3 regions of the Anaeromusa sp. genome follow, and region 3 is predicted to be linked to each of the others. Evidence: riboswitches for the same ligand, from Rfam matches in the RefSeq annotation. Region 3 holds a riboswitch; each other region holds the start of a gene.
What was found. Region 3 has a riboswitch for cyclic di-AMP ahead of PHF27_RS00665 (3D domain-containing protein). Riboswitches for the same ligand answer to the same signal wherever they lie in the genome.
Positions count from the first base shown of each region.

Region 1: linked by a shared signal. The riboswitch ahead of PHF27_RS04955 (NlpC/P60 family protein) and the one ahead of PHF27_RS00665 (3D domain-containing protein) in region 3 are both predicted to bind cyclic di-AMP.
Region 2: linked by a shared signal. The riboswitch ahead of PHF27_RS09645 (dihydrodipicolinate reductase C-terminal domain-containing protein) and the one ahead of PHF27_RS00665 (3D domain-containing protein) in region 3 are both predicted to bind cyclic di-AMP.

Region 1 is NZ_JAQUZF010000022.1:1,942-12,449, forward strand. Features, by position in the region: gene aroH (chorismate mutase) at 1-177, shown strand, start outside; gene PHF27_RS04950 (glycosyltransferase family 2 protein) at 174-1,112, shown strand; cyclic di-AMP (ydaO/yuaA leader) riboswitch at 1,176-1,308, shown strand; gene PHF27_RS04955 (NlpC/P60 family protein) at 1,310-1,978, shown strand; gene PHF27_RS04960 (metal ABC transporter substrate-binding protein) at 2,113-3,060, shown strand; gene PHF27_RS04965 (Fur family transcriptional regulator) at 3,094-3,546, shown strand; gene PHF27_RS04970 (metal ABC transporter ATP-binding protein) at 3,543-4,226, shown strand; gene PHF27_RS04975 (metal ABC transporter permease) at 4,241-5,047, shown strand; gene PHF27_RS04980 (methyl-accepting chemotaxis protein) at 5,156-5,995, shown strand; gene PHF27_RS04985 (nicotinate phosphoribosyltransferase) at 6,045-7,100, opposite strand; gene folP (dihydropteroate synthase) at 7,325-8,533, shown strand; gene folB (dihydroneopterin aldolase) at 8,539-8,898, shown strand; gene folK (2-amino-4-hydroxy-6-hydroxymethyldihydropteridine diphosphokinase) at 8,903-9,409, shown strand; gene dprA (DNA-processing protein DprA) at 9,577-10,508, shown strand, end outside.
Region 2 is NZ_JAQUZF010000069.1:2,799-13,306, forward strand. Features, by position in the region: gene PHF27_RS09590 (hypothetical protein) at 1-490, shown strand, start outside; gene PHF27_RS09595 (ABC transporter ATP-binding protein) at 563-1,525, shown strand; gene PHF27_RS09600 (ABC transporter permease) at 1,522-2,256, shown strand; gene PHF27_RS09605 (iron-sulfur cluster assembly scaffold protein) at 2,307-2,696, shown strand; gene PHF27_RS09610 (hypothetical protein) at 2,762-3,136, opposite strand; gene PHF27_RS09615 (TIGR03905 family TSCPD domain-containing protein) at 3,223-3,477, shown strand; gene PHF27_RS09620 (4Fe-4S binding protein) at 3,740-4,600, shown strand; gene PHF27_RS09625 (ATP-binding protein) at 4,597-5,454, shown strand; gene PHF27_RS09630 (Mrp/NBP35 family ATP-binding protein) at 5,514-6,293, shown strand; gene PHF27_RS09635 (DUF1847 domain-containing protein) at 6,322-6,915, shown strand; gene PHF27_RS09640 (TIGR00341 family protein) at 7,167-8,501, shown strand; gene PHF27_RS09645 (dihydrodipicolinate reductase C-terminal domain-containing protein) at 8,568-9,332, opposite strand; cyclic di-AMP (ydaO/yuaA leader) riboswitch at 9,336-9,470, opposite strand; gene PHF27_RS09650 (ClC family H(+)/Cl(-) exchange transporter) at 9,699-10,508, shown strand, end outside.
Region 3 is NZ_JAQUZF010000002.1:6,750-17,257, reverse strand. Features, by position in the region: gene PHF27_RS00685 (YibE/F family protein) at 1-124, opposite strand, end outside; gene PHF27_RS00680 (alkaline phosphatase) at 124-1,602, opposite strand; partial or broken gene PHF27_RS00675 (acyl-CoA dehydrogenase family protein) at 1,741-2,873, opposite strand; gene PHF27_RS00670 (hypothetical protein) at 2,977-3,744, opposite strand; gene PHF27_RS00665 (3D domain-containing protein) at 3,828-4,433, opposite strand; cyclic di-AMP (ydaO/yuaA leader) riboswitch at 4,443-4,583, opposite strand; gene PHF27_RS00660 (Zn-dependent hydrolase) at 4,657-5,883, opposite strand; gene PHF27_RS00655 (NAD(P)/FAD-dependent oxidoreductase) at 5,906-6,577, opposite strand; gene PHF27_RS00650 (hypothetical protein) at 6,661-6,795, opposite strand; gene tpx (thiol peroxidase) at 7,069-7,581, shown strand; gene PHF27_RS00640 (PolC-type DNA polymerase III) at 7,638-10,508, opposite strand, start outside.

The DNA.
Region 1 (10,508 bases), on a different contig from region 3:
AATGATGTGGCGCTTTTTGGAGCTCAAGAAATTGAGGCCGAAGACGGCGTGCCCCAATGCATCCGTGTGCTGGTATTGTGGAATACCGACAAGGCGATGAAGGAACTGCGTCATGTGTATTTGCGCAGAGCCGTTGCCTTACGGCAAGATCGCAAGGCGGAGGCGAAAGAGCAATGATTTCCATTGTAGTTCCTGTTTTCAATGAAGAAGAAAACATGGAAGCTTTTTATCAGGCGATATGCTCGGTTATGGAGAAATTGCCCCATTCTTTTGAGTTGATTTTTGTTGATGACGGCTCGAAAGATGCTACGCCAATGGTTATTGACCGTTTATCGCAGAAAGATTCTCGCGTGCGAGGTTTGATTTTAGCACGTAATTTTGGACATCAAATAGCTTTGAGTTGCGGCTTGGATCATGCAGAGGGAGATGCCGTCGTTACGATGGATGGAGACTTGCAGCATCCTCCGGAATTGCTGCCGCAGCTGATTGAACAATGGCAGAACGGGTACGAGGTAGTGCAGACCATTCGTCTGACGACGGAAGGCGTTTCTTGGGTCAAGAAAATGACATCCTCTTGCTTTTACCGTTTGATGAATGTGGTTTCCAAGGTGCGCGTACGCGAAGGGGGCTCCGACTTTCGTTTGTTGGATCGCAAAGTAGTGCAAACTTTTCGGCGCTTTCCGGAACGGGCTCGGTTTATTCGCGGCATGATGGGCGCTATTGGCTATCGGCAGACGACGTTGGATTTTGTGGCGCCGCCCCGCTATGCAGGGGTTTCTAAGTTTTCGCCAGGGAAAATGCTGCATTTTGCCTTAGATGGCATTACCGCTTATTCGAAGCTGCCTTTGCGTATTGCGTTCTATGCCGGCTTGGTTTTTGGCGTAGTTAGCTTTGCTTTGGCGCTGCATGTTGTTTATATTAAATTTTTGACGGACGAGGCTGTACCTGGTTGGGCCACTATTGCCGCAAGCATTTCTCTTTTGAGCGGCGTACAGCTTATGGGGCTAGGTATTATCGGCGAATATGTGGGACGTATTTTTGAAGAAGTAAAGCAACGTCCGCTTTATTGGCTGCGCCAAGAAATAGGACAGGGCGGCAAAGAACAACAGTAAAGAAAGTTAAAAAAGAATACTAGGCAGGATTTTTCCATCGAATAGCGAATTGTCCTTAAAGTGAGCTAAATAAAGCCGAATCCGGCTCTGGAGCGGGGGAACCACAGTATAGTAGGGGTGAAGCGCGAAGTCGCTCGCGTAGGGTTGCTCGACCCGAACCCGTCAGCTAACCTCGTAGGCTGTAGAGAGGTGACAGAATGGGGCAATTGAAAAGATTTTTTGTTTTAGGTATGGTTTGCTTTTTGCTCAGCGCACCTGGGGTGGCAGATGCTTCTTCCATTCGCGAAGGAGATATTGGCGATGATGTGACAGCCATTCAGCAACGTTTGCAGGAACTTGGTTTTGGAAACAGTTCAGCTGATGGTGACTTTGGCTCGGCAACAAGAGCCGCTGTCATGGCCTTTCAAAAGGCTAATGGCCTGGAAGCCGATGGAATCGTCGGTTCCGGTACCTATCGGGCGTTAATGGGCAGAGACATTCCCGTAAGTCGTAGTGACATGGGAACGAGCATGACAAGGCGGATTATTCAAAGCGCTATGTCATTCCGTGGAGTTCCTTACGTTTTCGGCGGAACCACTCCCTATGGATTTGACTGCTCGGGCTTTACGCGTTACGTTTTTGCAAATGCCGGCATTTTCTTGCCGCGCATGGCAGATGAACAATATGATGCAGGATATTCGGTTTCGAATCCGCAACCCGGTGACCTTGTCTTCTTCACGACCTATACTTCCGGTGTATCTCATGTGGGCATCTACATAGGCGATGATCGCTTTATTAGCGCGACATCCAGCCGCGGCGTTCGCGTAGACAGCTTGTATGACGGGTATTGGGGAGCGCGTTATTTAGGCGCTAAACGGGTAATGTGATTTTAAAAAAACAGGTGGTTATCCTTAAGGGTAACTACCTGTTTTTTTAAAATCTAAATGAGAAAGATTCTTGCAAGACTTAGGGAGATATGCTATTCTCTTAATAGGAATATTACTATTAAGAGGTGGATGCTGTGTCTCGTCGAAGTGTATTTATCATCATGCTGGTATTTTTGGTAAGCGCTATTGCTGGTTGCGGTATGAATGCAAAACCGCAAGAGAAAAAACTACAAGTAGTGGCATCGGTATATCCAGTGCAAGAATTCGTCAAAGCTGTGGGGAAAGATAGAGTGGAGGTTTCCCTTTTGGTTCCGCCGGGAACAGAGCCTCATGACTGGGAACCGACGGCAAAAGATCTGGCTAAAATCAAAGGCAGCGCACTATTGGTTTACCATGGCGCCGGCTTGGAGCACTGGGTTGGGGCTGTTGTGAAACCAGAACTGTTAGGCTCGGCTAAGGCGGTGGAAGCAAGCAATGGAATTGCTTTGCTGGATGCAGCGGAAAGCGAGTCAGGAGAAGAGGCTGGACATTCTCATGGCGGCGAAGCACATGGCGCAAAAGACCCCCATGTTTGGCTGGACCCGGTGCTGGCGCAGCAAGAAGTGAAAACTATTTTGGCGGCGTTGGTAGAAGCGGATCCGGCTCATGCCGGCGAGTATGAAGCCAATGCGGCGGCATATCTGAAGGAATTGCAGCAGCTGCATGATGAATATACCGCGGCTTTGCAGCAGACTGCTAAAAAAGAGCTGATTACAAGTCATGCAGCTTTTTCTTATTTGGCTAAGCGCTACCAGCTGCAGCAAGTGCCGGTGATGGGACTGTCTCCTGACGCCGAGCCGACAGCTGACAAAATGGCTGAAATTATCCGTTTTTGTAAAGCCCATCAAGTGAAGTATATTTTCTTTGAAACTTTGGTAAGCCCCAAGTTGGCTGAAGTTTTAAGCCGCGAGGCCGGTGCGTCGACGCTGGTGCTTAATCCGTTGGAAGGCTTGACTGTGGAAGAATACAAGGCAGGAAAATCTTCTTATTTGACGCTGATGCGGGAAAATTTGCAACAGCTTAAGAAGGCGTTGGCTCAATAAGGTGCTTCGCTTTTCGAAAGGAGTTGCCTGGTGATGGATAGACTGGAAGAAGCGTTGGCGACGCTGCGGCGGCAGGGCTGCCGGATTACGGAGCAACGTAAAGCGGTGCTACAAGTGGTTGCTGCAGCGGAACAACCAATGCGGGCGGTGGACATTTGGCAGCAGGTTCGCATTAAAGAAGAAGACATAAGCCTGGATACGGTATATCGCAATCTTACGCTGCTGGTGGAACAGGGGATTTTATTGCCCATTGGCGCGTTGGGAAAAGATGCTACCTCCTACGAATGGAGCCATGACGGTCATCATCACCATATTCGCTGCGTAGACTGCGGCCAAGCGGTTTGCCTGGATATTTGTCCTGTGGATGCGCGGTTGGAAGAGGAGGCGCATCGCAAAGGTTATGAGCTTCTGCGCCATTCCTTGGATCTGTACGGCCGCTGTAAAAATTGTACTCGTAAAAAAGCCGGGCAGGAGGATCCCGTATGATTCGAATTGAACATATTTCTTTTTCCTATGAAGCCGATGCGGTATTGAACGATGTGTCTCTTGCGGTGGGCAGTGGTGAATTTGTAGCTTTAGTTGGACCGAATGGCGGCGGCAAGACAACCTTAATTCGCCTGTTAGCCGGATTATGTCAACCCAGCGCAGGCGGCATTTATATTGACGGCAAGGAGCCGCGTGATTTTTTAAAAACAGGTACATTAGCCTATGTGCCGCAACAGTACAGCCAAAATGTTTCCGGTTTTCCGATGACGGTGAAAGAGCTTTTGCAGTTGTTGCCGCAGCGGCGGCGGACAGCCAAAGAAGTCCTGCAGATTGTAGGCTTGGAGGGGCTGGAAGGGAAGCGTTTAGAGGCGTTGTCCGGAGGACAGCTGCAGCGGGTGCTGATTGCAAGGGCTCTTTTAACAGCGCCGAAAGTGCTGTTGTTGGATGAACCTACAAGCGGTGTTGATTACGAGGCAAGTACGCAAATTTATCAATTACTGCAAAACCTTTGCCGCCAAGAAGGCATGACGGTTGTGATGGTTTCTCATGATGTTGACAATGCGGCCCGCTGGACCAGCAGGGTAGCTTGTATCAATAAAGGACTGTGCTTTTATGGCACGAACGAGGAATTTGCTTCCACGCATATTCAGGAGCGCCATCTTTGGTATTATACAGGTTGATGGGAGGAAATTTTGTGGAAGCATTCAGCTATGATTTTATGCAGCGTGCTTTAGCGGCAGGACTTGTGATTGCCTTGTTGTGTCCGCTAATTGGCTTTTTTGTGGTGGTCCGCAGGCAATCTCTGATTGGAGACGGCTTGGGACATCTGGCTTTTGCCGGCGTTACCGGCGCCTCTCTGATGGGGGTATATCCAGTAGTCGGCGCTTTGGCGGTGACGGTTCTCGGCTCATTGGGCATTGAATGGGTGAGGCAGCGGCATCGAGCGCACAGCGATATGGGTTTAGCGATTGTGTTTTACGCCGGTATGGCGTTGGCGGTACTGTTCAGCACTATGAACCGTATGGGAGGAAACTCGCTTTTAAGCGTTCTGTTTGGCAGCATACTGACGGTGACGCCGGAAGATGTTTGGAGTATGGTTGGCTGTGGACTTGTCGTAGGTTTTTTGTTGTTAAAAATGGCGCCTAAATTATTATGTATGGCCTTTGATGAGGAAATGGCTTATGTGTCCGGCATGCCTGTGCGGAAATTGAACTGTCTGTTTAGTATTTTAATGGCTGTGGTTGTTGTTTTAGGCATGCGTATTGTTGGTATTCTATTGGTCAGCGCGCTGATGATTGTGCCGGTAGCGGCGGCTTTGCAGTTCCGCAAAGGCTTTCGCGTGACGCTGGCTTTGGCGGAATTGTTTGCTCTTCTGGCAGTGTTTTGGGGACTGAGCGTATCCTTTTATTTGGATATGGCTCCAGGAGGAACCATTGTTCTTTGCTGTATTTTGTTGTATTTGGCTGCCGGTTTGGCAGCTAAAGTATTTTGCAAGGAATAGAACGTCATAGTAGGTATGATATCAATAAATTAGGTAATTTCGGTTGACTATGTTTATTTTTAGGGTCTATGATTTAGGGAGACGATATTATTTTGTGGAGGGATTGCTATGCATCAGGCTGCAGAAATATTGAACTCCTTTTGCGCGGTAGCTGAGTACATACCACAGCTTGTCAATCATAAAATGGGCATGGTTGTTTGTGATCGGGAGCGTTGGATTGCCGTTAATTCCATCGAAGAACTGCGTAAGCAGGTGTGCTTGGGAGAACCGGTAAAATCTGGCTCGGCCGTGCAGCAGGCGATGCAGCTCAAGCGTCGGGTTTGCGTACATGTGGACAAAGTTATTTACGGCATACCCTATGTTGCCGTCAGTATGCCGATTTATGCTGGCGACGTGATTGTAGGAGCCGTGGCTATTCATGAATCTTTGGAGACGGCGTCCATCTTGTTGGACTCAGCGGCGGAGCTGCAAGAAGCGGCTGCTATGATGAAAGAGGTTATCGACAAGGTGCATGAAGACGCCCAATCGCTGGCTGGCGTCGGGGGCCTTTTAAAGCAGTTGTCAGGGGAAGCGCAAAAACATGTTAAAGGGACGGATCAAGTATTAAACTTTATCAAGAACGTCGCCAGCCAAACTAATTTGCTGGGTTTGAATGCCGCCATTGAAGCGGCGCGAGTTGGCGAATTGGGACGAGGCTTTGGCGTGGTGGCGGAAGAAGTGCGCAAATTGGCGGTGGATAGCGCTGGCTCGGCAGGACAAATTGAGACCATTTTAAAAGAAATTGGCAGCAGTATCGGCAAGATCAGCAATGAAATTGTACGAATTGAGTCGCTGGCGGAGCAGCAGGCGCAGGAGCTTTCCGGCGTTACCGATCATGGCAGGCGTCTCATAGAGCTGTCGGTGCGTTTGAACGAGCTGGCTGGAAGTTTGAATTGCGCGGAAAAATAGCGGCGCGTGCCGTAAAATAAGAAAGGACCCGCTTTTAGCGGGTCCTTTCTTATTTTATAAGCTCTAATTTTGGATTTGGCCGCAATTGCCGGCCAAATTTGGCGCATTCTTCGTTGTTGACCATGACAATATCGGCGGTAAAATTAATGTTTTCCTTTTCAAAAAGGCTGCTGCCTACAGCATAAACGTCGACAGGAGTTTTTTCACGCTCGAACTGTTGGATTCGTTCGGCATTGAAACCGCCGGAAACGACTATCTTTACATGGGAGAATCCTTCGTCATCTAAGGCGCGGCGTACGTTGCGCACTAATTGAGGGCAAACACCGGTGGGCTTGAAGGTACTCATATAGGGGATTACAGAGGCATCCACAAGAGCGTCTGATGTATCCAAGCGTACGCCCCATAAGGAGTCACCCAAGGCGCGAGCTATGGTTAGGCTGGTTTCCACGCAGTTGTTGTCGAAATCAACAAGCGCCACGCGATTGACTTGAGGATCAATATATTTGTGGAAGGCATTTGTTGCGCGCAAGGTGTCGCCGCCGTACGTGGCAATTAAGGCGTGGGGAATGGTGCCAATGGCGTCATCATAACCGTATTGCGCGTTGGCAATGGTGGAGACGCCTTGGGCGCCGCCGATATAAGCGGCATAGCCGTCTACTTCCTGCACACTGTAATGATCGAAACGAGATGGGAAAAAGAGAACTGGCTTATTGTTGGCGACTCGGACTACTTCATGAACATGCGTGGCGATTTTACTCTGGCGCGCCAACACGCCAAGATAAACGGTTTCTAGATGTGAAAAGTCGGCCAAATCGCCTTCGATTGTCAGCACGGTTTCCCAAGGAGACAACTCGTCACCGTCGTGCAGGGCATGCAGTACCAAAGATTCCGGATGGTAAGCACAGCGTTGAATGATAGCTAACGCTTCATCAATGCCGCATAAAATTGCATTTTTGCGTTGGAAGATTTGCATCATAACGCGGGGATGATACCCGTCTTTTCGCAGAATGTCACTAGTTTTAATGAAATATGTATCACTGAAGTAACCGTTGCGGATCTTTTCTACCGGAATGTCAAAGCATTCGGGAGATCGGCGTTGTGTCATTCCTAAGCCTCCTAGCCTACCCTTTACAAATTTTACCGGGGAACGTCGGCCGCGATTGCGTCTGCCAGAATCAATCTGGCTGCCTGCTCCTTAACATACAATAAATATGATACAATAAACATAAATGTTTTGGCAATCCTCTATTCAGAGAGGAAACTGCTACAAGCTATGATTTAGTTGCAATCGTGTTAACAGAAGTTCTTTAAAGGAGGAACTATTCTATTATGGCATATAATTTGCGCTCTTTGTCCCTTGTGTCCTTGGCGGAAGCAAAACGCCAATTAGAACAGATTGGCTGTGACCCGGTCGGCGTCGCTTTGATGACGGAGAAGATGCTTTTACCAGTGTTGAAACTGGAGGGCTTATCGACGAAAGCTGCTAATTTATTAAAACAGACTTTTTTGGCTAAAGGCGGCGATGTGGCTGTTTCCAGAGGAACTGCTGACTTATCGGAGGAGTGCACCGATGTGTTGGTGTTTGCTACGGTCAAGCAGTATCGTCTGGCTCTGGCGCAGCTGAGACAGCAGCCGTGGGGCTTGCCTCGTGTGGCGGCGGCCATGGAACAGGCGCTAAAAGCGCATTTGCAGCCAACCTGTCAGCGTGAGTATGCGTGGCAAGACGGGAAACGCTTGGTCTTAACAGAAAATAGGACCCTTGTAATGGGAATTTTGAATGTAACGCCAGATTCCTTTTCTGATGGAGGTCGATATTTTTCAGCGGAAGCGGCGATAGAGCAGGCGCAACGGTTAGTGGAAGAGGGCGCGGATATTATTGACCTGGGGGCGGAATCAACTAGGCCGTATGGAGGAAATCAGGAGATATCCGCCGAAATAGAGCTAAGTCGCATGTTGCCGGTATTAGAGCCGCTGGTTAAGCAGCTTTCAGTGCCGATATCCATTGATACGTACAAGGCGGAGGTCGCGGAAGCGGCGTTGCAAGCAGGGGCGCATATTATAAATGATGTCTGGGGCTTGCAAAGAGATGCTGGGATGGCTGCCGTAGCAGCTCGCCATAATGTTCCTGTTGTGGTTATGCATAATCAACAAGAAGCAGCCTATACTGGAGATATAATGGGCAGTATTTGCGGCTTTTTACGGCGCAGTTTGGATCTGGCAGCAGCAGCCGGCGTTAGAGAGGAAAATGTTTGGATTGATCCGGGAATTGGCTTTGCCAAAACTTGTGCGCAAAATTTAGAGGTAATGTCTCGCCTTGGCGAATTGCAAGCAATGGGTTGTCCGGTTCTCCTTGGTACGTCGCGCAAACGTTTTATCGGCGAAGTGCTGGGCGGACTGGCAACAGATGAACGGGTCGAAGGGACGGCGGCGACGGTGGCTTGGGGGATTGCGCAAGGCGCTCAAATTGTTCGCGTCCATGATGTGAAGGCCATGGCGAGAATTGCAAAAATGATTAATGCCATGCAGAAGAAAGGGTGAAATCTATGACAAAAATTACTTTAAAAAACATGATGGTGTATGGTTTCCATGGGGTATTTGAATATGAAAGAGAGCAAGGGCAGCGATTTTATTTGGATGTCACCATGAACGTGGATGCTCCGGCAGCGGAAAAATCTGATGAAGTGGGAGCTACCGTAGATTATACCTCGGTATATGCGTTGGTGCGCCGTGAAGTGGAACAGAAGCGCTTTTTACTGTTAGAGGCGTTGGGGTCCCATCTAGCGGAACTGCTGTTGAGCGAGTGGATCACTATTAATGAAGTAACTGTGGCGATTCGTAAGCCCGCAGTACCGTTGCCGGGACAAATTGACTATGTAGAAGTAGAAGTATCAAGAAGGCGGTGAGTTCTTGATTTTGTTGTCCATCGGTTCCAATCAGGGGGACCGGTTGGCTTTGTTTGCGCAGGCGGCAGCGCTTCTGGCCGAAAAAGGAGTAAAAATTCTTGAAGCCTCCGCAGTATATGAGACAGAACCATTTGGCTTTCATGAGCAACCTCCGTTTTTAAATGCCGTGTTAGTGGTGGAAACAACTGCAGTCCCAGAACAACTTTTGGCGGTTTGTTTGGCGGTAGAAACAGCTCTTGGCCGCAAGCGGTCAGTGCGGTGGGGGCCGCGGACGCTAGACTTGGATATTTTGTATATTTCTGGCATACAGTGTCATAGCGAGCAATTGACCTTGCCGCATCCAGGCCTGTTTCAACGGGCTTTTGTGCTGGTGCCGCTATGGGAACTTTTAAAGGAACGCTTGCCGGAAGATCTTGCGGCGGTGCCGGAGCGCTTGGCGGACTTACAGGCGGATGTACAAGGCGTGCGCTGGTATGCTCCATTTCCCTTGCCCCAGGCAAGAAGGAAATAAAAGTGGCTGTCAGGCAGGCGCTAGATGACAATTTTCATTTGTATTTTAGGAAGAAACCATTTCTTTTGAGTGGTTTCTTTTTTTCATTCCCTTGACCGTGCGGGGAAATGCGGCTTATAATAAAGGTCAATTGAGCGACCCCTTTGGCCGCAAAGGAGGGGATTTAGGTGGAAGATGCTTGGTATCTCGCTCTTTTACAAACGGCGCCGTCATGGCGGGACTGTGTAGTTGTTAAATTGATGGCCCAGAAAGGTCGCGCTCGGCAAGCATGGAAAGCAAGCAAGCGCGATTTGCTTTTGTCTGGTTTCTTAGCGGCGGAGGAAGCGGAAGCATTTTGCCGTTTTCGCGAAAAGATAGATGCAGAAATCGTCTTTCAGGGTTGGAAACAACAGGGGATTTCCTGCTTGGCGTTGTCTTCACCAGAGTATCCTGCACTATTGAGGCAAATTCATCATCCGCCTCGGATTCTTTTTATAAAGGGAAGTCTGGCGCAGTTGCCGGAACGGCTTGTGGCGGTAGTTGGAAGCCGCAAAGCATCGCCTTATGGAAAAAATGTGGCGGAACGGCTGGGTGAGGACTTAGCGGCGGCAGGCGTTGCGGTTGTCAGCGGCGCGGCCCGGGGGATTGACTCGGCGGCGCATCGGGGCTGTTTGCAACAAAAAGGCGTAACAATTGCAGTCTTGGGCTGTGGTATTGATGTAGCGTATCCGCCGGAAAACAGGGAACTTCTGAAGGAAATTGCCGCGACAGGCGGTTGTGTTATGAGCGAGTACGCTCCAGGAACGCAGCCTAGGCCCAAATTTTTTCCGGCGCGCAACCGTATTATTGCCGGCTTGGCACAAGCGACCATTGTCGTGGAAGCCAATGAAAAGAGCGGGGCTTTAATTACTGCGGATATGGCGCTGGAAGAGGGCCGGGAGGTTCTGGCTGTGCCAGGGAGTATTTTTTCGCCTGGCAGCAAGGGGCCGCATCATTTGTTGCGGCAGGGCGCAGCGTTAGTAGAAAACGGCGTCGATGTGCTGCAGGCTTGCGGTTGGGACGACGCAGGCGCCAAAGCTGTCTTAGAGGGAACTCTTTTGGATACTGAAGAGGAAAAAAA
Region 2 (10,508 bases), on a different contig from region 3:
GACTACTGTTGTTTCCTTAAGTGCGCGTCCGTGGGAAACCGTCAGCGAATGTGGCGCTAGCGCCTGTGCGTTGTCGGCGCCTCTGTTGGATGCGTGGATGAATAGTGGCGAAGGTTTGGGAACTTGTCGGACGTTCTTTTGTTTGACTGCGGGAGTGTCCGAAGAACAACGACAAGCTTGGCAAAAGTACTTAGGCTATCCTGTGTATCTTCAGTGGGGCTTGCCGGGACTGCAGGCGTCTCTTGTCGCCTGGGAGTGCCCGCAAGGGGGCGGGTTCCACTTGCCTATTGATTCCTTCTGGCCGGAACTCATTGATCCGCAGACGCAAGAGTTGACGGCGCCTGGTGAGGCAGGCGAGCTAGTGCTGACCGCGCTGAGGCGGCGGAGTTCTCCGGCGATTCGCATGCGAACTGGCTGGGCAGGGCGGTTTGCAGAAAAATCTTGCCGTTGCGGTAGTCCGTATCCTAAATTTATACCGGAAGAATTCTAAAAATGAGCGTTAGAGCGAGAGCTCTGGCGCTTTTGTCCTGTTTTGGCGTTATGGTTTCAGGAGGTGTAAGTGATGGCCTTGCTGGAAGTGAAGAATTTGCGGAAAAAGTACGGAGATTTTGCAGCAGTAGATGGAATCGATTTTTCTGTAGAAGCAGGCGAAATATTCGGCCTTTTAGGACCTAATGGAGCCGGAAAAACAACGACAATCAATATGTTGATAGGGCTGGCAAGGGTGACAGCCGGAGAGATTCGTTTAGGCGACGTAGATTGTGTTGCCAGGGTAAAAGATGCACAGCGCCGTATCGGCGTGGTAGCGGATGAAAGTAATTTATATGATGAAATGAATGGCTTTGATAATTTGATTTTTTGCGGATCTTTGTATGGAATGGAGAAAAGAAGAAGAGAGCGTCGAGCACGAGAATTGCTGGAAGTGTTCGGATTGTCAGAAGCGGGGAATAAACCCTTCAAGGCATATTCAAAAGGTATGAAACGGAAACTGACTATTGCTGCGGGATTGCTTCATGAGCCGGAAATATTATTTTTGGACGAGCCTACAACAGGACTTGATGTAGAAAGTGTTCGGCAAATACGTACCCTTATATGGGAACTCAACCGTACGGGAGTGACAGTATTTCTAACTACGCATCACATTGAAGAAGCGGAAAAGTTATGCCACCGTGTTGCGTTTATAGTTAAAGGGAAATTGGTGCGCATGGGAATGGTAGAAGCCTTATTGCAAGAAGGGCAAGGGCAGCATGTACTTGAGTTTCGAGTGGAAGGAAAGGCTCCTTCTTTACAGCAAGAACTAACCCAAATGTTACCTGTACAAGTAGATATGCCGGATGAGAAAACAGTACGAGTGCTGACTAGCGAAAGAGTCGAACTTATGCCGTTTATGAGCTTTTTTTCAAAGCGCGGCGTTATGGTGTACGAGGCGAAATGGATTAAGCCTTCTTTAGAGGATGTATTTGTAAATATTACAGGCATTGGGTTGGCACAGATGCGCAAGGAAAAGGAAGGTGCGCAGCGATGAGGGAAAGTATTGCTTTTTGGGCCATCCTTTGTAAAGATATGAAAACATATTATTTAAAGCCGCCTAATATTAGTTGGGGCTTGTTGTTTCCTATATCGTGGACATTGATGTTTTTTATCCGTACACAAAGTGCTATTGACATTAAAGAGCTTTTGCCTGGTGTGATGGGTTTGTCTATTTTATTCGGCGCCACTTCCATGTTGGCGGTTACTATTACGTTTGAACGGAAAAGCAGATCCTTTGAGCGGCTTTTGCTGGCCCCCATTAGCTTAAATATATTAATGCTGGCTAAAACGAGCGGCGCAATTTTATTTGGGATTGTGAATGCGTTGGTGCCGGTATTTTTTGCTTCTTTTTTGATCGACTTATCCGGTGTAGATTGGGTTGTTCTATTTCTAGCAATAGTTCTTATTGCGGCGACTTCCACATTTTTAGGTCTTTATATTGCGGTTTCCGCCAGTGAAGTATTTGAAGCGCAAACTTTTTCCAATTTCTTTCGCTTTCCGATGATGTTTTTGTGCGGGCTTTTTATTCCTGTAGAGAATCTTCCGGCTTGGCTGCAACCGGTATCGTATTGCTTGCCTTTGACATATGGAGCAGACATGCTGCGCGGGGCTATAAATGGTACGACTATGTTTTCTATAATGGATGAATTTCTAATATTGTGTGTGTTTTCAATGGGCTTGTTTTGGTATAGTACTCAAAATATTAAAAAGAAGTGGATTCAATAAGAAGTGAGATTCTGCGGTGCGAAAGCAAGTGATTAGTAAAGAGGTGTGCTATGTATTCTGAAATGGTAATGGAGCATTTTACAGAACCGAAAAATGTGGGGCTGATGAAGGATGCGGACAGTATTGGTGTAATGGGAGACGGCGATTGCGGGGATCAGTGCGTTATTTTTATTAAAGTTGACGAAGGACGGATTAAACGCTGCAGTTTTCTTGTGTTTGGTTGTGCGCCGGCTATTGCTTCTGGCAGTATGACAACCGTTTTGGCGCAAGGGAAAACCTTGGATGAAGCCCTTGCTATTAGCGAAGAGGATATTTTGCAGGCTTTAGGGGGCTTGCCGGAAGTTAAAAAACATTGTTCCAACTTGGGAGCTGCGGCATTGCATGCTGCAGTGGAAGAATATTTAGGAAAAACATCATCTGCTGCTGATGATGTGGTATGAATGTCAGGCATAGAAAAGAGCTGCGGACATTCTGCGTTTTCAGATGTCTGCAGCTCTATGAAGTTTTAATGAAGATCAAGGGCGTTAGAATGGTTTAATAATGGAAGAGTATTGTTTAAGGCTGCATGCACGCAGTCTATGATAGAGCCTTTTTCGTAAGTGTAAATTTTGATGTTTGCTCTGGCTAAAGAACGGAAGGACTGTAAACCAATATAACCAGTGACAATACATGAAGGTTGCCAGTCTAAAATTTTTTTAACAGTTTCCTGCTCTTTACTATTGGGCTGATCCGTCGTTAGTGAAATGAATAGCCACTTTTCCGGCTGCTTCCAGTATGCGGCTAAAAAAGAAGCGCCGCGAAAGCGAGGGTCTAAAGCTGCTTCAGGATGCAAGCCACGGCTGGTTAAAACGATATCAGGGCGAGTGTTGCACGGGTTCATATTAATTCCTCCTTGATAATTATTGACAAATGAAATTTGTTTCATTAAGCTGAGAAGGACAAAGTACACTTAATGAGGTGATTCGTATGAAGTATAAGACAGTCGGGTCTTGTGCAAAGGAAATTTCTTTTGAAATTTATGAGGGGAAATTGAGTCAGGTTTCTTTTAAAGGAGGATGTCCCGGGAACTTACGGGCTATTGGTATTTTGGTGGAAGGAATGGACGTACAAGAATTTATTGATAAATTCAGAGGCAATCTATGTCGCAATGGTACTTCTTGTACAGATCAATTAGCGCAAGCATTAGAGGAATGGCAAAAAAGACAAGAACACACTGCGTAACTTGAACAAGAAGAGCCTGCGTGAACGATGGATTTGCGCAGGCTTTTGAATTACTTTCGCTTGAATCCGTATAAGATGAGGCTGATTGAAAACTGAAAAGAAATATGTTTCAAATTGAGCATAAGATACATATTGGGAATTGTCAAGAAAAAAGAAACTTATTTCGTAATTGACGAAAAAATCTTCAAGTGGTAGGATAGATTTATACAAAAGAAACATATTTCTTAATGAACTTTTAGAAAACTTTAAAAGGAGTGAACTTATGCGTATTAGCATTGCCAGCGGCAAAGGCGGTACTGGAAAGACTACTCTGACGACATTGATGATGCAGAAAGCGCCAACCGATAGTATTATTTGGGTTGATTGTGATGTAGAAGCGCCTGATGGCGATGTTTTTGGCGAGGTAGAGTGGCGTCAGGAACAAGTAGTGACGAGGCAAGTTCCTGAATTGTTCGGCGAGTGTATTGGATGTGGTACTTGTGCGGATCTATGTCGTTTTCAAGCCCTGGCTATGGCTGGGGGAAAACCAATGGTATTTCCGGAATTATGCCATTCTTGCGGTGTTTGTGTCCGACATTGTCCGGCGCAGGTATTGCGGGAGCGGCCAGAAGAAGTGGGGCAGGTGCGCTGTGGTGTTTGGCGAAAAGACGGGCAGGAACATGTATATATTCAAGGACTGCTCAAAATTGGCAGCGTAGCAAGCACGGTCGTAATTGATGCGGCTAAAAAAGCGGCAGCTGCAGGAAAGCCGGAGTTGACCCTTGTTGATTGTCCTCCTGGAACTACCTGTTCCATGGTAGCGGCTGTCAAAGGGAGCGATTGCTGCATTTTGGTTACGGAACCAAGCTTGTTTGGCATTCATGATTTGAGAGGCGCTCTTTCTGTCGCAGCCAGGATTGGCATTCCGGCGGGAGTTGTGCTCAATAAAAGCGATGGAAGTCATCTGGAAAAAGAAGTAGAAAAACTATGCCAGACTATGAACGTGCCGCTCCTTTTGCGGATTCCTTATTCTAGGGAATTTGCCCAAAAATATGCTGCTGGGAATATCGATACGCAGATTTCGGTGGATTGGCCGAATTTTTGGCTGCAAGTGAGAGCGTTGGCCAAGGGGGATAAAGTATGAAAGAAATTGTTGTGCTAAGCGGCAAAGGCGGCAGTGGCAAAACTTCGGTGAGTGCTGCGTTGGCGCGCATTTTAGAAAAAAAGGTTTTGGTGGATTGCGATGTTGATGCCGCTAATTTTTATCTGACGCTGAACGCGAAAGAAATTGAAAGGCAACCTTTTTTTGCGGGGCTGGAAGCGTTTGTCGATCAAGCTCTTTGTACGAGCTGCGGGAAATGTGAAGAAGTGTGTCGTTTTGGTGCTATTACTAGCGCCGGAGTAGTGGACGAGCTTGCTTGTGAAGGCTGCGGCGCCTGTGCATTGGTATGTCCGCAAAAAGCGGTGGATATGAGGGAACGGCAGGCAGGCTGTTGGCTGGTGTCGGAAAGTCCCTTTGGGACTTTGGTACATGCGGAATTGGGCATTGCAATTGAAAATTCGGGGAAGTTAGTTTCTCAGGTGCGTCGGGAGGCTAAAGAACGGGCTCTGCTGCAGGGGGCGGAATGGCTTTTGGTCGACGGTCCTCCCGGTGTAGGCTGTCCTACGATTGCTTCTTTAACCGGGGCTGATGCTGTGCTGTTGGTATTAGAACCGACAGGAAGCGGCTTGGCTGATGCGAAACGCTTAGTGGCGCTGGCAAAACACTTTGAAGTTCCGGTGCTGGCATGTATTAATAAGGCGACCTTGCATGAGGGGCAAACAGCCATTGCTAGAAAATGGATTGCGGATTCGGGGCTTGTGCCGGTAGGCGAACTTCCTTATCATGAAGCCTTTCGCAAGGCGTCTTCCGAAGGCTGCAGCATTTGGGAAAGCGGCGGCAAAGAGCTGCAGACAGCAATCCAACTATTATGGCAGAACGTGCAAAAAGCGTTATAGCAGCAAGCACGGCTTGTGATAAAGAAAAATATTATAGAAAAATTGAAGGAGTAGGAACTATGAGTGAAATGACGAAGATCGAGAAAAATCTTGCAGGCATTAAACGCCGCTGGCTGGTTATGAGCGGTAAAGGAGGCGTGGGTAAAAGCACGGTAACCGCGCAGTTAGCAGTCCGTCTGGCGGCTAAAGGCTGGAAAGTGGGCGTGTTGGACGCGGACTTGCACGGACCGAGCCAAAGCGGCATTTTTGGCATGCGGGGGCAGCAGCATACAGCTGTAGGGGATAGAATTCAGCCCTTTACTCATGGGTCGAATGTAAAAGTCGTTACGATGCAGGGGCTGCTCAACACACCTGACGAAGCATTAATTTGGCGCGGGCCTTTGAAGATTGGTCTGATACAGCAATTGCTTGGCGATACCGATTGGGGAAACCTGGACGTTCTCTTGATGGACAGCCCTCCTGGTACCGGTGATGAGCCTTTAACCTTGGTTCAAGATGTGCCGCAATGTGAAGGAATCGTCGTGACAACCCCGCAAGAGGTTTCATTGGCGGATGTGCGAAAATCGCTGAATTTTGCGGCGGCTGTTAAGCTGCCTTTGCGGGGCTTGATTGAAAATATGAGCGGTTTTATTTGCCCTGATTGTGGACATTGTCATTATCCGTTCGGTCAAGGAGGCGGAGAAAAGCTGGCGGCTGAAAAGAATATTCCTTTTTTAGGCGCCTTGCCATTAGATCCGTTGGTTATGTTGGGAGGCGATCAAGGTCTTCCGGATCAGGCCGGTTCTCCAGCTTGTGAAGAAGCATGGGAGCAAGTTATTGCTAAATTGATGCAAGAGTAAAGACCTTTTGAAAGAAGTGTGAAGGTTTATGAAATGTGCACAATGCGGACATAAAAATTGCTATAAAATCGGACAAAACTGTTTAGGCTGGTCGGTAGAGGACGTGAAAGAACAGTACCACGGAAGAGATTTGGAAATGATGCAGGCTGCAGCCTGCACGGAAGGCCGCTATTATCTGAAGCTGACCCGTCTGGAAGAAAGTGTAGAATTTGCCAAACTCTTAGGAACTAAGAAAATTGGGTTGGCCTTTTGTATCGGTTTAGCTGAAGAAGCTAAGCTGATCGAGGCGTATTTTGCCAAGTTTTTTGAAGTTCATTCGGTTTGCTGCAAGGTTTGCGCTGTCGAGAAAAACCATCTGGGATTGGAGCCGATAAAAGACGGTGCTAAAGAGGTTATGTGTAATCCGAAGGTGCAGGCTGCGGTATTGAATAAAGAGAAAACAGAATTGAACTTTACAGTAGGCCTCTGCGTAGGACATGATATGCTGTTTACTTCTGCTTCCGCAGCGCCTGTATCATGCTTAGTGGCTAAGGATCGCGTTATGGCCCATAATCCCTTGGGCGCTATTTATTCAAGGTATTGGCGCAGGAAGCTGGGCATACTGCCGGAGGGTCAGGTGTAAATTAAACTATAAGCTTTTGTTTTTTGAAGAGTCGTGTGGACGGAGGTCTGTACGGCTTTTCTTTCTAGGGGTGTAGAACGAATGCTCGCAATTAACTGGTAATCCCAACTCGAATTAATCTGATTTTTTATAGTGCTTAGAAAATGTTTCATTAGAGTTTTGTCGAATTAAAAGTAAGGAATCATAATTCAAATTTTACTAAACGTGAATGCACTTGCTGAGTTACTTTAACAAAAAGGAGTGAACTGGCTATGGCTGCGTGGCCGAATCAAGAAGAAAGAACCGCTATTTTTAATAACGTTTTCACTGATGCAAGCATGAGTCGCTACTATTTGATCATGGTCGTACTTTCTTGTACGGTAGCAACATACGGGCTATTGTCGAACAGTACGGCTGTCGTAATTGGGGCGATGCTGATTGCGCCGTTGATGGGTCCAATTTTAGGGTGCGCGCTGGCGGTGGCTGCAAACAGCCGGTCGCTGCTTTTATTGGCGTTGAAAGCGGAGGCTCTTGGCGGGGTGGCGGCGGTTCTATTGGCGATGGTGTTGACCCTTCTGTTGCCGCGGGCGGAGTTGACTGGCGAGGTGATGGCGCGAACTACGCCTACTATTTTGGATTTGGTGATTGCGCTAGCCTCCGGCGCGGCGGGGACCTATGCGATTTGCATGAAGCCGCAAAGTGCGACCCTTCCGGGGGTGGCGATTGCTACGGCGCTGATGCCGCCATTATGTACCGTAGGCATTGGTTTGGCCCAGCAGAATATGAGCGTTGCTGGTGGCGCATTTCTGCTTTTTCTTGCTAATATGGTAGCTATCGTTGTTGCCGCTGTACTTGTCTTTGAATTAGCAGGTTTTGCGAACGGGCATGGACGTGAAAAGGAAGTGGGGGCTCAATCAGCGGTTCGACGTCTTTTCTATCCCGTGTTGCTGCTGGTGCTAATCTCTGTGCCGTTGGCCTTCATTATGTATAAGACATATGCTAAAGCGCATACGGAGCAGATCATTCAAACCTCTCTTGAAGAGTCGCTGGATATGATTGCGCCGCAGTCTACTTTGTTGTCTGCCACCTTTAACGAAGCGGACAGACGCTATGATGTCGAGGCGGCGTTTCGGACCACGAAGGTGATTAGCCCTGAAAATATACGGCAAATGGAGAATTTGCTGGAGCTGCGTCTGGGAAAAGCGGTGAAGGTAAGCGCTGATGTTGTATTGGTGCAAAAAGTGAACGATGAGAAAAATATTGATTCCTTTCAAGCACTGCTTCCTAAGATAAAAGAAAAAGAAATAGTGGAGGTTGTGCGCAGCGGGACGCCTGAAGAAATCATCGAACAGGCGTTAAGGGAAAAGCTGTCGTTGCTGCCTGCGGTGGAATTGGAGGATTATCGCTTCTCTTACCAGCGAGGAAGCAGCACCTATCAGATCGAAGCCTTTGTCGTGAGTGCGAAACCGCTGGAAGAAAGTGTACGTAAATCGCTGCAGGCGGTACTAGAGGAGCGTTTGAAACGAAGAGTAGAAGTCCAACTGCGTATAAAAGCGTCTTCTAAGTCGGCAGCAGATCTAGAAAAAGCTCCGCAGCAAGCGCCATAAGACGAAGAGAACCCGGACTCCCCTGATGGGATGCCGGGTTCTCTTTATTTGGTTGATTTCACACCCCTAATAAACTGGGATATTGTCGCGGAACATGTCAGCGATGATCCCTTCCATGGAATACAAACCAGGAGGCTGTTTTACCAGGAAGTTGGCTGCGAAAATAGCACCTTGCCCGAAGGAAGCGCGACTGATGCTTTCGTGGCTGAGGCGAATGGTTTGGTTCGGCATGCCAAAAATAATTTCATGTCGTCCTACTATGCCGCCTACGCGGATGGAGTTAACATGTTCGTCATCTAGCTGCAAGAGTTTGGCGATCTTTTTAGCAGTGCCTGAGGTTTCCGGCTTGTTTTTAAAGTGTTCTTCGACGACTTCAATATCGGCATGAGGTGCGATTTTTTGCAAAATTTGGGCTGCAATCAATAAAACGTTGATCCCCAGGGTGATATTAGGAGAGTAGAGAACTGGCGTTTTTGGGGATAAAGACTCTAATAAGTCAAGGTCTTCTTTTTCATACTGAGAGATAGCCGAGACAATAGGAATGCCTTCTTCGGCGGCGCGCTGATAGGCGTGAACGCCGCGTGAACCGGAAAAATCAACAAGAACATCGACAGGATGCTCGCGAAAAAAAGAAGGGCCTATGTCTTCAATAGAAATAATTTCACCAGTATCGCATTCCTGCCCTAATAAGCGGCTGGCATACTTATGGTGATCGGCGGTGCTTTTGCGCACCACCCAGGACAAGTCAAAGCGTTTGTCGTTTAAAAATTCGTTGGCCACCAGGCGGCCGGTTTTGCCAAAGCCCCAGAGTCCTACTTGGATTGGTTTCAATGAAAGTCCTCCTTTGTTACGCCGGCGAGGTTAGCTGACGGATTCGGGCGAAAAGAGATACGCCCTACCTGAATGTTCAGGATTCACCCCAAGAATGGGTCCCCCGCTTCCAATTTTGGAATTAGGCGCTTGCTATATGCATTACCCGACTTGCGGGAATACAGCGAAGAAAACAAAAAGAGCCCTTGGTGACAGGCTCCTCCTAAAAAACACATATTCTATTTGTACTTATAATAACACAACAATTGCTCCTTAGTCAAATTTATCAATAGAGAATTATTTTTGGAGCGGAATTAAAAAATAAACGGTAGCGGAAGAAGCGGCGTGGTACAATAAGAAAATAGAAAACTAGGAAGAGGTTAGGTTATGCGCAAGTATCGAGTGAGTAGCGCCTATGGAGCGCTGTTACAGTGGCGTAATTTTCGTTTTAAGCTGTTTACGGAGAGCGTTTTGGTTGGCGCGGTGGCAGGCGGAGTGGTAGTGTTTTTTCGATACGCCTTAGAAAACGCGGAAGTACTGAGGAATTTTTTATATCAGATGGCTATAAAAGACGCATCTTGGATTTCGATATGCGGCTGGATTGGCTTATCTCTCTTGATCGCAGGGATTCTTCATGCCTTAGTTGCTTGGGAGCCGATGGCGTCAGGTAGTGGTATTCCACAGGTGAAAGGAGTATTAGGCGGTGTTATGCGCATGCCGTGGCTGCGCGTACTGGTTGCTAAGCTTGCAGGCGGCGTGACGGCTATTGGCGCAGGGCTTTCTTTAGGCCGAGAGGGGCCGTCCATTCAGTTGGGCGCGGTGGTTGGACAAGGGATTAGCCGTCTATGGGGAAGAAGTCGCATGGAGGAGCGTTATTTGTTGACCAGCGGGGCTAGCGCTGGTTTGGCAGCGGCATTTAATGCGCCCCTGGCAGGGGTTGTATTTTCTTTAGAAGAGCTACATAAGAATTTCTCACCGGCGGTGCTTGTATCCGCGATTACGGCGTCATTGACAGCGACAGTGTTGTCGCAATATTTTTATGGTGAGAACCCTGTTTTTACATTTGCTGGAGTTCCAGTGTTTCCAGTGGCAAGCTTTGGGATTCTGCTGGTGCTAGGCGTGGGGATGGGTATTCTCGGCGCGGCATTTAATAAAGGGTTGCTGGTGGCGGGAAGTCTATTCGAAAAGCTGTTGCCG
Region 3 (10,508 bases):
CGGAGAGCACGGCGCCCTTGGCCCGTATATAGCCGTCATCCTCCGGCGTAAACTGACTTGGCAGCCAGTATAAACCGAGGGACAGTAATAAAATAACGAAAACAACCATGCGATCCCGTTTCATTATTTAGAAACACCCATAATATTCATCATTTTTTTCGCCACATCTGTATTATCATAATACCCGTCAAAAACGCCGCTGCCGGTTCCTTGGGCATACACAGGCACAGCCACGCCAGTATGAGCATAGGTGGTCCAGCCAATCCCCGCGCGCTGATTCAACAGATGAGTCACCGTTACAGAGAAGGGCTCGTAGGGTCCGTATGCCAAGGTAGTTTCTTCGTCAGCAGGACGTTTTTTGGGATCGATCATGCTGAAAGCCAACGCTTGAGCCAAACGATTTTTCTCGTAGGCAGTCAATTCGTTCATGCCAAATTGGTTGGCCAACGCAGGCAGCCAGTCATCCAAATTGGCATTAGAAGCGCCTACTTGATCGCGGTAGGTTTTGATCTGTTTGTCAAATTCTTCATAAGACAAGGTCTGTCCGCCCAATTTACTGAAGAACGTCTTGTAACCAGTACCGGCAAAGCCAATGGTCATGCCGCCGGTCTCATGGTCGCCAGTAACGACAATCAATGTTTCATCCGGATGTTTGGCATAGAACTTCAGCGCTTCTGCAATGGCTTCTTCAAATGCCATGACATCCTTTACAGTTGTCGCCGCATCATTAGCATGGCAAGCCCAATCGACCTTGCCGCCTTCCACCATCATGAAAAAGCCGTTCTGATTATCCAGCACCTCAATGCCTTTGCGGGTAAACTCAGCTAAAGACACTTTTTCGCCACGGTCAATTTCATAGGACATGGCTTCTTCCGCCGCCAGGTTTGGAGCAATGGCAATCGTTTTGCCGCTGCCGCGGCCAATCTTCTGGATTTCTTCGATCGAAAGAGCTACTTGATAGCCTTTTTGTTTGGCAATATCCAGCAAATTAGGCTGGTCTTTTTTCTTGCCTGTAGGCGCCAACAGACCGCCGCCGGCAAAATAATCAAAATTGCTGTTAATCATTTCCTGACCAATTTCATAATAGTTTTTGCGAGTCGGTTGATGCGCATAAAAAGCGCCTGGAGTTGCATGGTCCAAGGACACACTAGAGACAATGCCTACTTTCATGCCTTTTTCCTTGGCCATTTCCGCCATGGTTTTAAACTTCACACTCTTTGTAGGATCCATGCCCAAAATGTCATTATTGGTTTTGTTGCCAGTCGCCAGTGCCGTTCCTGCGGCAGCTGATTCCGTAATGAATGTATCCGCCGACTGCGTCCGCTGCACGCCCTGATGAGAAAAGGCGGTAAAATTCATAGGCTGCCTGCCCATAGGTCCGTTGCCATTCTGAGTCCCTTTGAAGATTTCCGTAGAGTTAATCTGGCTCAATGCCATACCGTCGCCAATAAAGTAAAATACGTATTTCGCTTTTTTCCCATAGTAAGCCTGGTCATTGGCCGCGTCAGCCACTGCGTTAGTCTGCGGCATAGCCAATGCCACCAAAATCGCCACCATCACCGCCAGCGCAGCACAGGGCATCAGCCATTTTTTCTTATTCACATAATCTCCTCCTACTATGTATTTTTTCTACCTCCTCTAGTATAAAAATTCTATGTAAAGTTCACGCTATGAAATTGTTAATTTTTAGTAAATAAAAAAGCCTCCGTCAAAACGGAAGCTTTTCTGCTGCCTATTGGGTCAATACAAAACCGCATTGGCAATAACTAAGCGCTGAATCTGGTTGGTCCCCTCATAGATCTGCATAATCTTCGCATCACGCATATATTTTTCCGCCGGGTACTCTTTCGAGTAGCCATAGCCGCCCATAACCTGCACGGCATCCACGGTCACTTTCATAGCTACATCAGAAGCAAAGCATTTGGCCATTGCCGCTTCCTTGGAGTAAGGCATCCCTTGATCTTTGAGCCAGCAAGCCTTGTGCACTAACAGCCGCGCCGCCTCGATTTGCATAGCCATATCGGCCACCATCGCCTGCACCAGTTGAAAAGAAGCCACTGGCTTATTGAACTGCTGGCGCTCTTTGGCGTATTTCACTGCGCAGTCCAAAGCCGCCTGTGAGATTCCTACAGATACGGCTCCCACCAAAGGGCGGGCCGCATCTAGCGTTTTCATAGCGAGTTTAAAGCCTTCGCCTTCCCGACCGATGCGTTGTTCTTCCGGTACTCGCACGCCGTCGAGAATCAACTCGCAAGTATCTGACGCGCATATCCCATTTTTTCTTCTTTTTTCCCTACGGAAAAGCCCGGAGTTCCTTTTTCTAAAACGAAAGCTGTCAAACCGCGAATGCCAGCCGCTTTGCGTGTATTAGCAAAAACAACAAATATCTCAGCGTTGGAAGCATTGGTAATAAAGCATTTATTGCCATTTAAGACATATTCATTGCCGTCCTTTACAGCCGACGTAACAACGCCCCCCGCATCAGAACCTGCATTGGGCTCTGTCAGCGCAAATGCCGCCAGTTTTCCTTCGTTCAATTTGTCAAAAAAGAACTTCTTTTGCGCATCCGTCCCTAACAGCAAGACCGGATACGCCGCCAATGCATTGGCAGCAATACTGGTAGCCACGCCAGCGCAGCCTTTGCCGATTTCCTCGTACAGCACCGCTACTGTCATCGCGTCAAGTCCAGGACCGCCGTATTCTTCAGGAACAATCAAGTTCAACAGGCCCATTTCATGAAATTTTTCCTGCAAGCCCGGACGCATACCGCCTGCGGCGTCCATCTCTCCAGCGTATGGCGCAACTTCTTTTGCAATGAATTCTTGGGTCATGTTTTTCAAGTCCACTTGATCCTGGGTCCATTGAAAATCCATAAATACCCTCCTTGCCTGCCCGGCACGACGCTCGCCTCAGCAAGAGATTCAACTGTCTCTTCCGGCAATTGCCGCAATAGTATCTTTTTTCTTACAGTATACATTAATTGGATATTTTTGTATACCATGACCCCAGCCAGGCCACTACCGCCGCTGCGCTTTCCTTAAAATGCTCGCTAAAACGATGATCCGCTCCTTCTAAAACCACTAGTTTACAGGGACCCTTGGCAACATCCGCATAAGCGCAAGCCTGCTCTGCCGGCGCCAATTCGTCCTCTGTTCCATGCAAAACGAGCAAGGGCAATGAGCCCAACGCCGCCAACTTTGCCGGCAAGTTCAACGTTGTAAAGCCGCCAATAAAATCCGGTTCCAAATGAAGGCTGCCCCATTCGTCCTGCAAATTCACGCTGCTTCCTTGCTGCAACTGCCTATACACTGCCAGGCCCAAAGCGTTTTGAAAGGTCGCCTGCAAATCACTAGGAGTCGCCCATAAGCAAAGCCCCTTCACTCGCTTGCCCAGCTGGCTGGCTGCCAGAAGAGAGGCACAACCGCCCATACTGCGGCCTAAAAGAACCAATGACATCCAGCCTTGGCGCTGCATCCACCCGGTTACGCAAAGAAGTTCTTCTACCTGCCTGTCCAAAGACTCACACGGCGTAAAATCAAACCGAATTACGCCCATACCTCTGGCGCTCACCTGCTCAGCCAATTCCACAGCCCGGCCATGTCCGTCCTTAGAACCGCGAAAGCCATGGCTCATTACCAGCCAAGAAGCCTCTTGCGCGGCTACGCCTTGCGGATAATGTACAACCGCCTGCAGCTCACGCCGCTGTCCGACAATACATACTTCTTCCAATAACCTATTTTCCATAGCACACCTCTCAAGCGCTTTCCTTACGGCAAAACGTATAAATTCTAAAAGGCAGGCCTAAGCCTGCCTTTAGTAGGTACTTCTTATAAAATGTACACCGTAATATGTCTGACGCCAAAATTGATAGCTTCTTGATGGCTGTCAAAAGCCAAATCAATAACATGGCCTTTAATGGCGCCGCCGGTATCATCGGCTATGGCAAAGCCGTATCCGGGAATATACAGTCTAGTCCCCAAGGGAATTACATGCGGATCTACCGCCACTAAGCCCTTGCGCAGCAGATTACCGCGAGCCGTATAGCTGCCGCAGCCAGGGTCGAACCGTGAATACGCTGTAGCCTTCATATGCATAGACCGACCAAAACGACCCGGCTGGTCTTGAGCCCTTTCAAGGGCGCTCAGCGTACCTGCATCAACCACTCCGGTCACTCCCAGGCCGCTCATGCTTTGAAAATCAGCAACCGCCTGCCAAGTTTGCGGACCGAATACGCCATCCACAGCCGCAGCATAAAATCCCTGATTGGCTAAAAGATGCTGTATTCGCATGACATTTTCCCCGCGCATACCCTGCTGTACAACCTGGTGTTCTTGGCGCGCCACAGGCGGCGCCGCCGTTGCCGCAAATACCGACGACAACATGCAGAAGAAGCCGCAGAACGCAAAAAACACAATTTGCTTTAAAAACCTCAAGCTGAATCACCTCTCTTTAAACTCCTGCCTCCGAGGTTAGCTGTCGGGTTCGGGTTGAAAAAGAGAGAGAAAATACCCTTCCGCCTAGGCGGATTCACCCCATAAGTTGGTTCCCCCGTACCATTACGATGGATTCGGCAGTACATTGTTATCTTACTCCATTTCTTACCGCTCCGTCAAGGCTTGCTACTAGACACCCGCGTTGCGAAGCCGCCTTCGCCTTTTAGGCAAGCAGCCGGCGCAGCATAACCGTAAGCACCTGCACACCAGCCTCAATATCTTCAGGAGCTGCGTATTCATCAGGATGATGGCTGACGCCATCGCGGGAACGCACGAAAAGCATGCCGGCCGGTGTAATCTTAGCCATATTCATAGCGTCGTGTCCGGCGCCGCTGACTGAACGCATCCACTCAACGCCCACTTCTTCCGCCGCTTTTTCCGCTACCGCAACCAATTCCTCATCCATCGCTACCGGTTTGTCCGCCGAAAGCATTTCAATGGTCACTGGCGTTTCGTAATCTTCCGCGATAGAAAGAGCCGCGTCTTTTATTTCCTGAAGGCTTTCCACAATGTACTCGTAATCAGTTCCGCGCAAATCCACCCACAATTCCGCCTTGCCCGGCACTACATTCATCGCGCCAGGATAGACTTTGAGATTTCCAACAGTAGCCACTATATCATCTTCCGCATGATCATTAGCAATATTACGGATAGCCAGCACCAACTCCGACGCACTAACCAACGCATCATATCGATCATGCATAGGCGTAGTGCCCGAATGACCGGCCATGCCGGTCACCGTCATTTTAAAGCGCGTCGGCGCGGCAATGGCCTCCACAACGCCCACAGCAGCGCCGCGTTCCTCAAGCTGCTTGCTTTGATCAATATGCAGTTCCAAATAAGCTTGATAGGTTTTCTCCGCTATAACACATTGCTTTAAATTTTCAAAAGAGAGCCCTTCCGCTGCTAACGCCGCAGGAAAGGTAACCCCTTGACTATCTACAGCTCGCTCCCAAGCGTTCAAATTAGCACTGCCTGTCATCGCCTTGCTGCCCATTGTCGAGTGAGAAAACCGGCTGGACTCTTCCGCAACAAAGACAATCACTTCCACCGTGCGGCGCAGCGGGCCTGCCGCCTTCAACCGTCCTACCGCGGCAAGCGCGCCCACAACGCCCACAACCCCGTCATAGTGTCCGCCATGCGGCACTGTATCCACGTGCGAACCCAGCGCCACTGGCGGCAGCTGCGGCTCTGTTCCCTCCAAACTGCCAATCACATTGCCGATGGCGTCGATGCGCACTTTCATGCCTAAAGACTCCATTATAGAAGCGACATAACACCGCGCTTCCTTATCGGCAACCGTAAAAGCCAACCGATTGGCCGCACCCGACTCATCCGCCCCCATGGAGGCGATAGTATCGATGGTTTCCACAATCCACTGTTGGTCCATTAGAGAGCCTCCTTCTCTTAAACTATAAGATCGCCCCTTGCACCGTCTCCAACCCCAAACGATCAATCATACGTCCTAAACGTTCGTTTTTATTGGCATTTGCTTTATAATACGTCACAATCCGATCGACTAAAGCAAGGACTTCCTCTTGATTCAAGCCTTGGGCCACTTCATTGCCCAAACGAGGCTTTACGCCTCCGTTGCCCCCCATCAGCACCGTAAACCCTTTCGGCAAGCCAATAATGCCGATATCTTTCAGCACTGGCTCTGTACAAGCGTTTACACACCCGGAAACTGCAATTTTAAATTTAGAAGGCAGTTCCATGCCGTGATAGCGTTCGTCCAAGGCCAACCCCAACGTTACTCCGTCTTGCTGCGCCCGCTTGCAAAAATGCGTAGCCGGACAAATTTTTACGCTGCGCACGCAAAGGCCAATGGCATGCCCTTTGTCCATGCCCAGTTCCTCCCAGACCTTGTCAATATCCTCTTCTTTGATCCCAACAATGGCAATACGCTGCGCCATTGTTAGTTTCAGCGCCTGGGCCTGGTACTTTTTCGCAACATCTGCAATCTTATGCAATACATCAGGATCTAAAATAATGCCTCCGGGAATATGCGGCGCAACAGCATAGGTATTGCGATCCCGTTGTACAATAGCGCCTTTTTCCAGCATGTCCATTTTTTGTGTCGTCATAACAACCTCCGCGAATCAATATTATTTAAGAAAAAACTTCTTTTAAATTATACCTTGCTTGTCACAATTTGACCAGCACCTTCTTAAAATAAAGCTGATCCGACCATAAGCAGCAAGAGAATCACTGCCACCCCGCCACCGATATACATGGCCACACGCCCCATTTTGCGGCTTTCTTCCCGATGCATCACTTTACGACTGATTCCTTTTGTGCGCATGTTTGCCCCTCCTGCCTTGCCTTGCTTTATCTAGTAATTATTTTCGCTATCGTTTTTTAAAACCCCTGCTCTTTCACCATTTTCTTCCTTGTTTAACAACAAAATGATTCCTTTAGCTCGAAAAATACTTTAAACAATAGCTCACTATATAATCAATAATAATTCTTGTTGACATTTCCACTCAGTTTGATAGAATATAAGTGTAGTTGAAAAATATTATTATTTAGCTTCGATTATTGTTTATAAAACCTAAAAATAAAAGGAGGCTTTTACATGGAAAAGCGAACTGGTTACTTAAAAATGAAAGGAAACCCCTTGACCCTTTTGGGGCGGGAATTAAAAGTTGGTGAAAAGGCGCCGGAATTTCAAGCGCTCACGCAAGATTTACAGCCCTTCTCGCTGTCTGACACAGCCGGCAAGCTCCGTGTCGTTAGCGTAGTACCATCGATTGATACGCCTGTATGCGATGCACAGACACGGTTTTTCAATCAAGATGCATCCAAATTCCCGGATGTCGCCATTCTCTCCATCAGTGTGGATTTACCCTTCGCCATCAAGCGATACTGCGCCGCTCAAGGCATCGAAAATCTTACCACCCTTTCGGACCACAAAGCCCTCGATTTTGGCTCTAAATACGGTTTTGTCATCGAAGAGCTGCGCCTGCTCTCCCGCGGCGTCATCGTCATCGACAAAGACGATGTCATTCGCTACATCCAGTATGTTCCCAATGTAGAAGACGCACCTGATTTCGACAGCGCCTTAGCGGCTGTAAAAGCGCTTTCTTAAGAAAAAGCAAAAAAGATCCCGGAGCCATATGGTTCCGGGATCTTTTTTGCTTAAACTCAGCCAAACAACATCAACTGATTACTTTCCGGCAATCCTTCCAAGCAGCCATGATTACGCAGCGCTTCGATAACGGCGCTGGAAACACGAGAACGCGACTTTAAATCCTCTTGCGAAGTAAAAGGTCTGTCCGCACAGCGGCTGGCAACCAAGTTCAACGCCGCCGAGCCGCCCACGCCTTGCAGCGCTCCTAAAGGCGGCAGCAGCGCCCCGTCAACAATGCGGAACTTATCCGCATCGGACTCATATAAATCAATTCGTTTAAAGGCAAATCCACGCAAGTACATTTCCATCGCCATTTCCATGATTGTAAACAACGCTTTATCCTTGGCCGAGGCCTCTTTTCCCTGCGCTTCAATGACGTCCATCTCTTTTTTCAGGCTTCCCTTATCCCCAACAATACGGGCAGCGTCAAATTCCGTGGCGCGCACCGTAAAGTAAGCGGCATAGAAGGCCAAGGGGTGGTGTACTTTGAACCAGGCGATGCGAAAGGCCATCATCACATACGCTACCGCATGGGCCTTCGGAAACATGTATTTGATCTTCTGACAAGACTCTACATACCAATCTGGAACATTTTTTTCTTTCATTTTTGCGACATTCTCCGGAGTAATTCCTTTCCCTTTACGCACGCCCTCCATGATCTTAAAAGCTACCGAAGGCTCTACACCCTTGTGGATCAAGTAGATCATGATGTCATCCCGCGCGGAAATCGCTTCGGATAATTTGGCCGTACCGTCCTTAATCAAGTCTTGTGCATTATTCAGCCAAACATCGGTACCATGGGAAAAGCCGGAGATGCGCACCAATTCACTAAACGTTGTCGGCAGCGTGTCTTCCAGCATCTGCCGTACAAACTTCGTGCCAAATTCCGGTATGCCAAAGGTCGCTACCGGGCTGCCCATCAGTTCTTTCGGAGTCAAACCGACTGCATCGGTACTGGAAAAAAGGCTCATCGTTACCGGATCGTCAAAGGGAATGGTTTTTGCATCAATACCGGTTAAATCCTCCAGCATGCGAATGACCGTCGGATCGTCGTGTCCCAGAATATCCAGCTTAACCAAGCAAGCGTCAATGGAGTGATAATCAAAATGAGTTGTTATGGTTCCGGAATTTTTATCGTCCGCCGGCCGCTGGATGGGCGTAAACTGATGTACGTCCATATCCCGGGGCACAACGGTAATACCGCCCGGATGCTGCCCTGTCGTGCGCCGCACGCCGGTACAGCCGCTGACAAGACAATTGATATGCGCATTACGAGGATTTTGACCCCGATCATTAAAATAGTTCTTCACAAAGCCGTAGGCAGTCTTGTCCGCCACCGTGGCAATGGTGCCGGCGCGAAACACATTGTCTTTACCAAAAAGCTCCTCGGTATACTTATGAGCTACTGGTTGATAATCTCCGGAAAAATTCAAGTCAATATCAGGAACCTTGTCGCCGTTAAAGCCCATGAAAACAGCAAACGGAATATCTTGTCCGTCTTTGCGCAGGCGCTTGCCGCACTGCGGGCAATCTTTATCCGGCAAGTCAAAGCCGCCCCCGTAGCTGCCGTCGGTAAGAAATTCGCTGTACAAGCAGTGTTCACAACGCCAATGCGGCGGCAAGGGGTTTACCTCCGTAATGCCGCTCATGGTCGCTACAAAGGAAGAACCTACTGAACCCCTGGAACCTACCAAATAGCCATCGTCCAGCGATTTTTTCACCAGCTTATGCGCAATCAGATACAACACGGCAAAACCGTTGCCAATAATGGATTTCAGCTCAAACTCCAGACGCTCTTCTACCAGTTTTGGCAGTTCCTCGCCGTACCATTCCCGCGCCTTGGCATAGGACATAGAGCGAATACTCTCTTCCGCGCCCGGAATTTCAGGCGCAAACAGACGGTTGGGAATGGGTTTGAAATCGTCGATCCACGAAGACACCTGCAGCGGCGCTTCAATAACCACTTCCTTGGCTTTGGCTTTTCCTAAATAAGAAAATTCCGTCAGCATTTCCTCGGTAGTGTGCATATAAAGAGGCGGCTGATGATCCGCATCAGAAAAGCCTTTACCCGCCATCAAAATGCGCCGGTATACTTCATCCTCCGGGTTTAGAAAATGCACATCGCCCGTAGCCACCACAGGCTTGCCAACTTTTTTAGCCAATTCGCACACTTTGCGATTAATATTGCGCAGTCCTTCCTCGTCCGGCACAATACCTTCCCGCACTAAGAACGCATTATTCCCGATAGGCTGTATCTCTAGGTAGTCGTAAAACTCGGCAATTCTAAGCAGCTCGCTTTCCGATGCCTGATGCACGATTGCCTGAATCAACTCACCCGCCTCGCAGGCCGAACCCAAAATAAGCCCTTCCCTATGCTCCACCAATACGGAACGCGGAATACGCGGCGTGCGATGCAAGTACTTCAAATGAGAAATGGAAACCAAGCGATATAAATTGCGCAGCCCCACTTGATTTTTCGCCAAAATCACAATATGCCGCGCCTGGTTGATATCATGCTCGAATAAATACCCTTCCATCCCGTAAATCACTTTGATGCCGCATTCTCCCGCCACCTTCTGCGCTTCTGGAAAAGACTGCACAACGCCATGGTCGGTAATTGCAATGGCCGGATGTCCCCAGCGCGCTGCCGTTTTAATCAGCTCTTTCGCCGATACCATGCCGTCCATATTGCTCATCCGCGTATGCGCATGCAGTTCAATTCGTTTTTCCACGTTTTCATCTTGACGCAAGGCTTTATCCGCGCGATTCATGCTGTCAGCAAACAAAACAAGATCATTGCTGAATTTATCATACTGTACCTTGCCCCGCAAGCGAACTCGCAAACCGTCCTTCACATCCCCCACTGCTTTACGGCAGCTTTCTCC